2 regions of the Streptomyces sp. NPDC101118 genome follow, and region 1 is predicted to be linked to the other one. Evidence: riboswitches for the same ligand, from Rfam matches in the RefSeq annotation. Region 1 holds a riboswitch; the other holds the start of a gene.

Region 1 (3,184 bases):
AGGGCGCCTACCTCGCCACCCTCCTCAACTCCCCCAGCGCCTTCGACGTCGTCGCCCACCCCCAGCAGCGCGGCCGCGCCGTCGCCCGCTGGAACTACGTCCTCGACGGCATGGTCAAGAAGAAGTGGCTCGACCCCGCGGAACGCGCCGCCACCACCTTCCCCGAACCCGGCAAGGTCCGCGCCCCCTCCGGCATGTCCGGACAGCGCGGCTACCTCGTCGAAACCATCCGGGACCACCTCCTCGCCAACAAGGTCATCGACGAGACCGACCTCGCCGCCGGCGGCTACCGCATCACCACCACCATCGACAAACGGCGCCAGACCGCCTTCGTCGAAGCCGTCCGCGACCAGCTCATGAGCAAGCTCGACCCCGACCGCGCCAAAGACCGCATCGTCCGCGCCGGCGGCGCCTCCATCGACCCCGCAACCGGCAAGGTCGTCGCCCTCTACGGCGGCATCGACTACACCAGGCAGTACGTCAACAACGCCACCCGGCGCGACTACACCCCCGGCTCCACCTTCAAGCCCCTCGTCTTCACCGCCGCCGTCCAGAACGGATCCACCACCCAGGACGGCCGCCGCATCACCCCCAACACCCTCTACAACGGCGACAACCGGCGCCCCGTCCAGGGCTCCGCCATCGCCTACGCCCCCGAGAACGAGGACCAGCGCTCCTACGGGGACATCACGGTGCGCGAAGCCACCAACGACTCCGTCAACACCGTCTACGCACAGCTGGCCGTCGACGTCGGCCCCACCAAGGTCAAGAGGACCGCCGTCGACATGGGGATGCCCAAGGACGTACCCGCCTTCGACGCCGTACCCGCCATGGCCCTCGGCACCCTCCAGGCCAGCGTCCTCGACATGACCCAGGTCTACGCCACCCTCGCCGACCACGGCCGCCACACCCCCTGGACCATCGTCGAGAAGATCACCAAGGACGGCGACTCCGTCCCCCTCCCCCGCCGCACCCCCCGCCAGGCCGTCACCCGCGAGGCCGCCGACACCACCACCTCCATGCTGCAGAGCGTCGTCGAGAGCGGCACCGGCACCGCCGCCCTCGCCGCAGGACGCCCCGCCGCCGGCAAGACCGGCACCGCCGAGGAGGACAAGGCCGCCTGGTTCGCCGCCTACACCCCCGAGCTCGCCACCGTCGTGGCCGTCATGGGCCAGGACCCCGACGCCGGCACCCTCCAGCCCCTCTACGGCGCCCTCGGCGAGGCCCGCATCAACGGCGGCGGCTACCCCGCCCGCATCTGGGCCGCGTACACCGCGGCCGCACTGGAAGGCACCGACCCCGTCGACTTCGACCTGGAACTCCAGCCCGGCGCCGCGTACGTACCGCCCGCCGAGCCCACCCGCACCCGCGGCCCCGACCGCGAGCGCCCCGGCCGCCCCCAGGGCCAGACCGAAGGCCAGAACCATGGCCGCGACCAGGGACGCACCCAGGGCGGGAACAACGGGGGCAACACGGGCGGGGGCGACGAAGGCGGCCGGACCCAGGGCGCCACCACCGGCACCACGGGGGGCACCACCACGGGAACCACCGGCGGCACCACCACCGGCACCGACGGAGGCGGCACCACCACCACGGGCGGCACCACCACCACCGGAGGCCCCGGCGGCACCGACAGCGGCGGAACTAGTGACCCGAGGTCGCCTTCAGACCCACCACAGCCACCAGCAGCAGACAGATGAAGAAGATCCGGGCGGCGGTCACCGGCTCACCCAGCACCACCATGCCCAGCACCGCCGCACCGGCCGCACCGATGCCCACCCACACGCCGTACGCCGTACCGATCGGCAGCGACTTCGCCGCGTACGACAGCAACACCATGCTCGCCACGATGCCGGCACCGGTGAACACGCTCGGCCAGAGCCGCGTGAACCCCTCCGTGTACTTCATGCCGACCGACCAGCCGACCTCGAGCAGACCGGCGACGAGAAGAAGAACCCAGGCCATGACGGCACCTCCGGGACGAGAGCGGAACGGGGTGCGTCGTCTTGTCGTACCCGGTACGGCGCGTCTCGTCGGGGTTCCAGACCACCGTAGCAAAACACGAAAAAAGGACCGGTGACCCAGGTCACCGGCCCTTCCTCGGAAAACCGTCTACAGGTACAGGCCGGTGGAGTCCTCCGACCCCTCCAGCCGCTCCGCGGCCACCGCGTGCAGGTCCCGCTCGCGCATCAGCACGTACGCCACGCCCCGCACCTCCACCTCGGCACGGTCCTCGGGGTCGTACAGCACCCGGTCGCCCGGCTCCACGGTCCTCACGTTCTGACCGACCGCGACCACCTCGGCCCAGGCCAGCCGCTTGCCCACCGCAGCCGTCGCCGGAATGAGGATGCCGCCGCCGGAACGGCGCTCGCCCTCGGGCGAGTCCGACCGGACCAGCACGCGGTCGTGCAGCATCCGGATGGGCAGCTTGTCGTGGTGGGTGGGGTTATCGCTCACGTACCGAACCTACCTGCCCGCGCCCGCCCCGCGCCCCCCAGGGTCACCCGCGCCTGCGACGCGCGGAGACGGCGAGCAGACCGATCAGACCCACGGCGACCATCGCCACCGGCACGACCCGCTCGAAGCGCGGGGCGCCGTCCTCGTGCCGCAGGCCGGCCTTGAGGTCGATGACCACCCGGTTCACGGCGGCGAAGGCACGGCCCGCCGTCTCGTCGACCGTCGAGGCCACCCGGGCCCTGGCGTCCCCGATGATCGTCTGCGGGTGCATGCGCACGCCGATCTCGTCGAGCGTCTCCGCGAGCTGCTCGCGCCTGCGGATGATGTCCGCCTCGATCTGGGCGGGGGTCCTAACATCCGACACCGCGCTGCCTCCGTGATGGTCGTGGGTGGGCGTAGTCCGACGTGGACAGTCTGTCAGCTTACGCTCGTGCCGTACGGATCCCCTCCCGAGGAGACTTGAGGACATGAGCGAGCGACTCCAGCCCGGCGACACGGCTCCCGCCTTCACCCTGCCCGACGCGGACGGCAACGAGGTCTCGCTGGCCGACCACAAGGGCCGCAAGGTGATCGTGTACTTCTACCCGGCCGCCCTGACCCCCGGCTGCACCAAGCAGGCCTGCGACTTCACCGACAACCTCGACGTGCTGGCGGGCGCCGGCTACGACGTGATCGGCGTCTCCCCGGACAAGCCGGAGAAGCTGGCCAAGTTCCGCGAGAAGGAGCA
Region 2 (3,184 bases), on a different contig from region 1:
GACATCACCCTCACCTTCCTCGCCGTGCGGACCTGGGACGAGCGCCGGATCACCATGCCGGTCTCGTACTTCACCACCCGGCCCTTCGAGAACTGGTCCCGCGGCGGCCTCCAGATGACCGGCAGCGTCTTCCTCCACTGCGACCACTCCGCGCCGGTGGACCTCATGCGCGAGCACGTCCACGACATCCTCCGCGACTGCCCCGCATGGGACGGCCGCGGCTGGGACGTCGCCGTCACCGAGACGACCCCCTCCACGATCGTCGTCCGGGCCATCGTCACGGCCAAGGACGCCGACGACCTGTGGACCGTCCGCTGCGCGGTGCGGGAACGCCTCGTCGCCTGGCTCTCCGAGAAGCACCCCCACGCCCTGCCGCGCCTCGCGGTGGCCCCGGCCCCCTCGCCGGACGGCGACGGCCCCCGCCGCCCGGCCTGGGACTGACGCCCGGACACGCCCCGTGTACGGGCGCGGACTCCGGGCACACGCGCGGCATGACCGTACCCAAGACCACAGTCCTCGTCCTGGACAGCGCCGAACCCGAGCTGCTGGCCCGCTTCTACGCCGAACTCCTCGGCGGCACCGCCGCGCCCGCCCCCGACGACGGGGACCTGCTCCTCGTCTCCGGCCCCGCCGGCGTGGTCCTCGGCGTCCGCCGCGACCCGCACCACGCCCCGCCGAGCTGGCCACTCCCCGAGGGTTCCCAGCAGGCCCACCTGCACATACTGGTCCCCGCACCGAGCCTGGACGACGCCGAGCGCGAGGCCGTGGCGCTCGGGGCCCGGCCGGTGGCCGCCGAGGACCCCGGCAGCGGGCCGGGCAGCCGTACCACCGTGCGCCGCTACGCAGACCCGGCGGGCCACGGGTTCGTCCTGTCCGCGGTCCGGCAGGCGGCCGTACCGGCCCAGTCCCGCCGCGGCTGAGGGGCGCGGCCACCGGGGCCGGCCCACCGGGCGGGTGGGCGGTCCCGGCGCCACCGGGCGGGCGGTGCGGTCCCGGCCCGGTCGCGCGGGTGAGCGTCCGCCGTCCCGGCCGCCCACGGCCGGCCCCTGCCGCCCTCCCGGGTGAGAAGGGTCACCGGCGGACCCCGGTCCCCGCGGTCCGTTGCTAGATTGTGCGGCGGCCCCACCCGAGGCCCCGGACGAGATGCGCCGTACCCGGTTACGCACGACGACGCGCCCCACGGCGCCGTCCCACCGGCAGGCGCCGTACCGCTGTCCGGCCCCGGGCAGCGTTCCCTCGTCGCACAGATGGGCCGACCACATGACCGTGCCGCTCACCCGCACCCTCTACACCACGACCGCGCACGCCTCCGGAGGACGCACCGGATCGGTCGTCACCGACGACGGACGGCTGGACGTCCGGCTGGCGCCGCCGCGCAAGAAGGTGCCGGGCACCACCAACCCCGAGCAGCTGTTCGCGGCCGGCTTCGCCGCGTGCTTCACCTCCGCACTGGCCGAGGTGGCCGGCGAGTTCGGTGCCGACGCGTCGGCCGCCCGCGTGCAGTGCGAGGTGCGGCTGGGCACCACGGACACGCCCGCGGGTTACGGCCTCGCCGTCGGCCTCACCGTCTCCGTGCCCGGCTGGGCGGCGGCGGACCTGCTGCCCCTGCTCCACCGCGCGGACGCGGTCTGCCCCTACTCGCAGGCGGTACGCGGCAACATCGACCTCTCGCTCCAGGCGCTCGACGGCGGCCCCGCCGATGCCTGAGCCGGCCGCCGCGCCCGGGCCGCCGGACGGAAGCCGGTACCCGGTCCCGGCCGGGACCCCGGCCCCCGGCGGGCCGGGCGTGCCGGTGCCGGAGCGGGGCGCATGGCTGCGGCGCGGGATCAGCCGCGACGGCGGACCCCTGCGCGAGGACGACGAGGTGGTCTGGCTGCAGGACGGCCGGTACTTCGCGGACAGCCGGGGCTTCGCCGGCACCACCGGCTTCGACGGCCGCCAGGTGCACTTCCACCACCTGACGGGGGAGCCCGGCGAGGACGCGGGCAGCTTCCGGTGGGAGGGCACGGACCTCGTCGAGTGGGGCACGAACCCGGACGGCAGCACCTTCCTCGAGGTCTGGACGCCGCTCCCCGACGCCGAGGGCGACAGCGGCTCCTGGACCGGCCCGGACCACCACGTCGTACGCGTCGGCGCGCACGTGGTCCACGTCGACTCCCGTACGGGCACGTACTGGCGGCTGTGACCCCCGGGCCCGCGGGGGAGCCGGGAGCCGCAGCGGCACCCGGCCCGGCCCCTCTCGGCCACCCGACGGCGCTTTCCGGACGGATCGGGCCGCTCCGGGCCCTCGCGGTGCCCAGGTGCGCGGAAGCGGGGCAGGCGCGGGGGCGGCGGTGACGCGCCGCCACCGCTGCGGGGGACAGGTACCGGACTTCCCCGTGGCGGCCGACCGGACCACGGAGGTAACGACCATGCGGATCACCGTCACGCGATCCGGGGGCTTCGCGGGTGTGGAGAAGGCCCGCGAGCTCGACACCTCGGGCCGCCGCGACGCGGCGCACTGGGAGGAGCTGGCCCTCAGGGCCCTGTCGGGCACCCCGGACGGCTTCCACTACCGGATCACCGTGGACGACCAGGTGCTCGACGTCGAGGACGGCTGCCTCTCCGAGGACCAGCGCAGGCTGATCCGCGCCGTGCTGGAGGAGGCGGCCTGACCGGACGTCAGTGGCCCGGCCGCCCACGGCGGCCGGGCCACTGACGGGAAACGCCGGCGGGCGTTCCGGCACCCCGAGGTGCCGGAACGCCCGCCGGTTTCCAGGATCGCGGTGCGGCGCGGTCAGAAGCGGCCCAGCGGGGCGTCGCCCCAGTAGCCGCCGACCTCCCGGTGGTACTCCGGGTCGCCCAGGTGCTTGTCGCGGACGAACTCCGGGGCCTCCTTGACCTGTTCCTTCGTCCGGTCGACGTAGACCTTCTCCTCCGCGGCGTCCACGCGGGTGATCGTGCCGGCGGGCAGGAGGACCTCCTTGCCGAAGATCCAGGGTCCGGTGTCGACGACGATCCAGGAGGCATCGGTCTCGTACGAGTGCTTGTCGACCTTGCCGATGGTGCCGTCGACGGCCTCCACCTTGTAGCCCGTCAGATCGGTGCCCTCCAGGCTGCCGACGGAGAGGCGGTAGACCCAGATGTTCTCGGTCATGGGAGCAACTTCCTTTCTCGGCGATTCCTCGGGGGCGACGGCCGGCCG

Evidence for each region. A riboswitch is a leader RNA that binds a small molecule or an ion and turns the genes downstream of it on or off. The one in region 1 is predicted to bind guanidine.
Region 2: linked by a shared signal. The riboswitch ahead of ACIQUQ_RS05260 (Ohr family peroxiredoxin) and the one ahead of ACIQUQ_RS24540 (DMT family transporter) in region 1 are both predicted to bind guanidine.

Annotation. Positions count from the first base shown of each region.
Region 1 covers NZ_JBIVZG010000016.1:123,422-126,605, reverse strand. The annotation lists gene ACIQUQ_RS24545 (transglycosylase domain-containing protein) at 1-1,700, shown strand, start outside; gene ACIQUQ_RS24540 (DMT family transporter) at 1,645-1,965, opposite strand; guanidine-III (ykkC-III) riboswitch at 1,996-2,059, opposite strand; gene ACIQUQ_RS24535 (co-chaperone GroES) at 2,113-2,415, opposite strand; gene ACIQUQ_RS24530 (DUF3618 domain-containing protein) at 2,501-2,821, opposite strand; gene bcp (thioredoxin-dependent thiol peroxidase) at 2,925-3,184, shown strand, end outside.
Region 2 covers NZ_JBIVZG010000002.1:508,787-511,970, forward strand. The annotation lists gene ACIQUQ_RS05250 (mechanosensitive ion channel family protein) at 1-441, shown strand, start outside; gene ACIQUQ_RS05255 (VOC family protein) at 492-920, shown strand; guanidine-III (ykkC-III) riboswitch at 1,116-1,177, shown strand; gene ACIQUQ_RS05260 (Ohr family peroxiredoxin) at 1,261-1,707, shown strand; gene ACIQUQ_RS05265 (hypothetical protein) at 1,700-2,185, shown strand; gene ACIQUQ_RS05270 (protealysin inhibitor emfourin) at 2,412-2,654, shown strand; gene ACIQUQ_RS05275 (PRC-barrel domain-containing protein) at 2,777-3,136, opposite strand.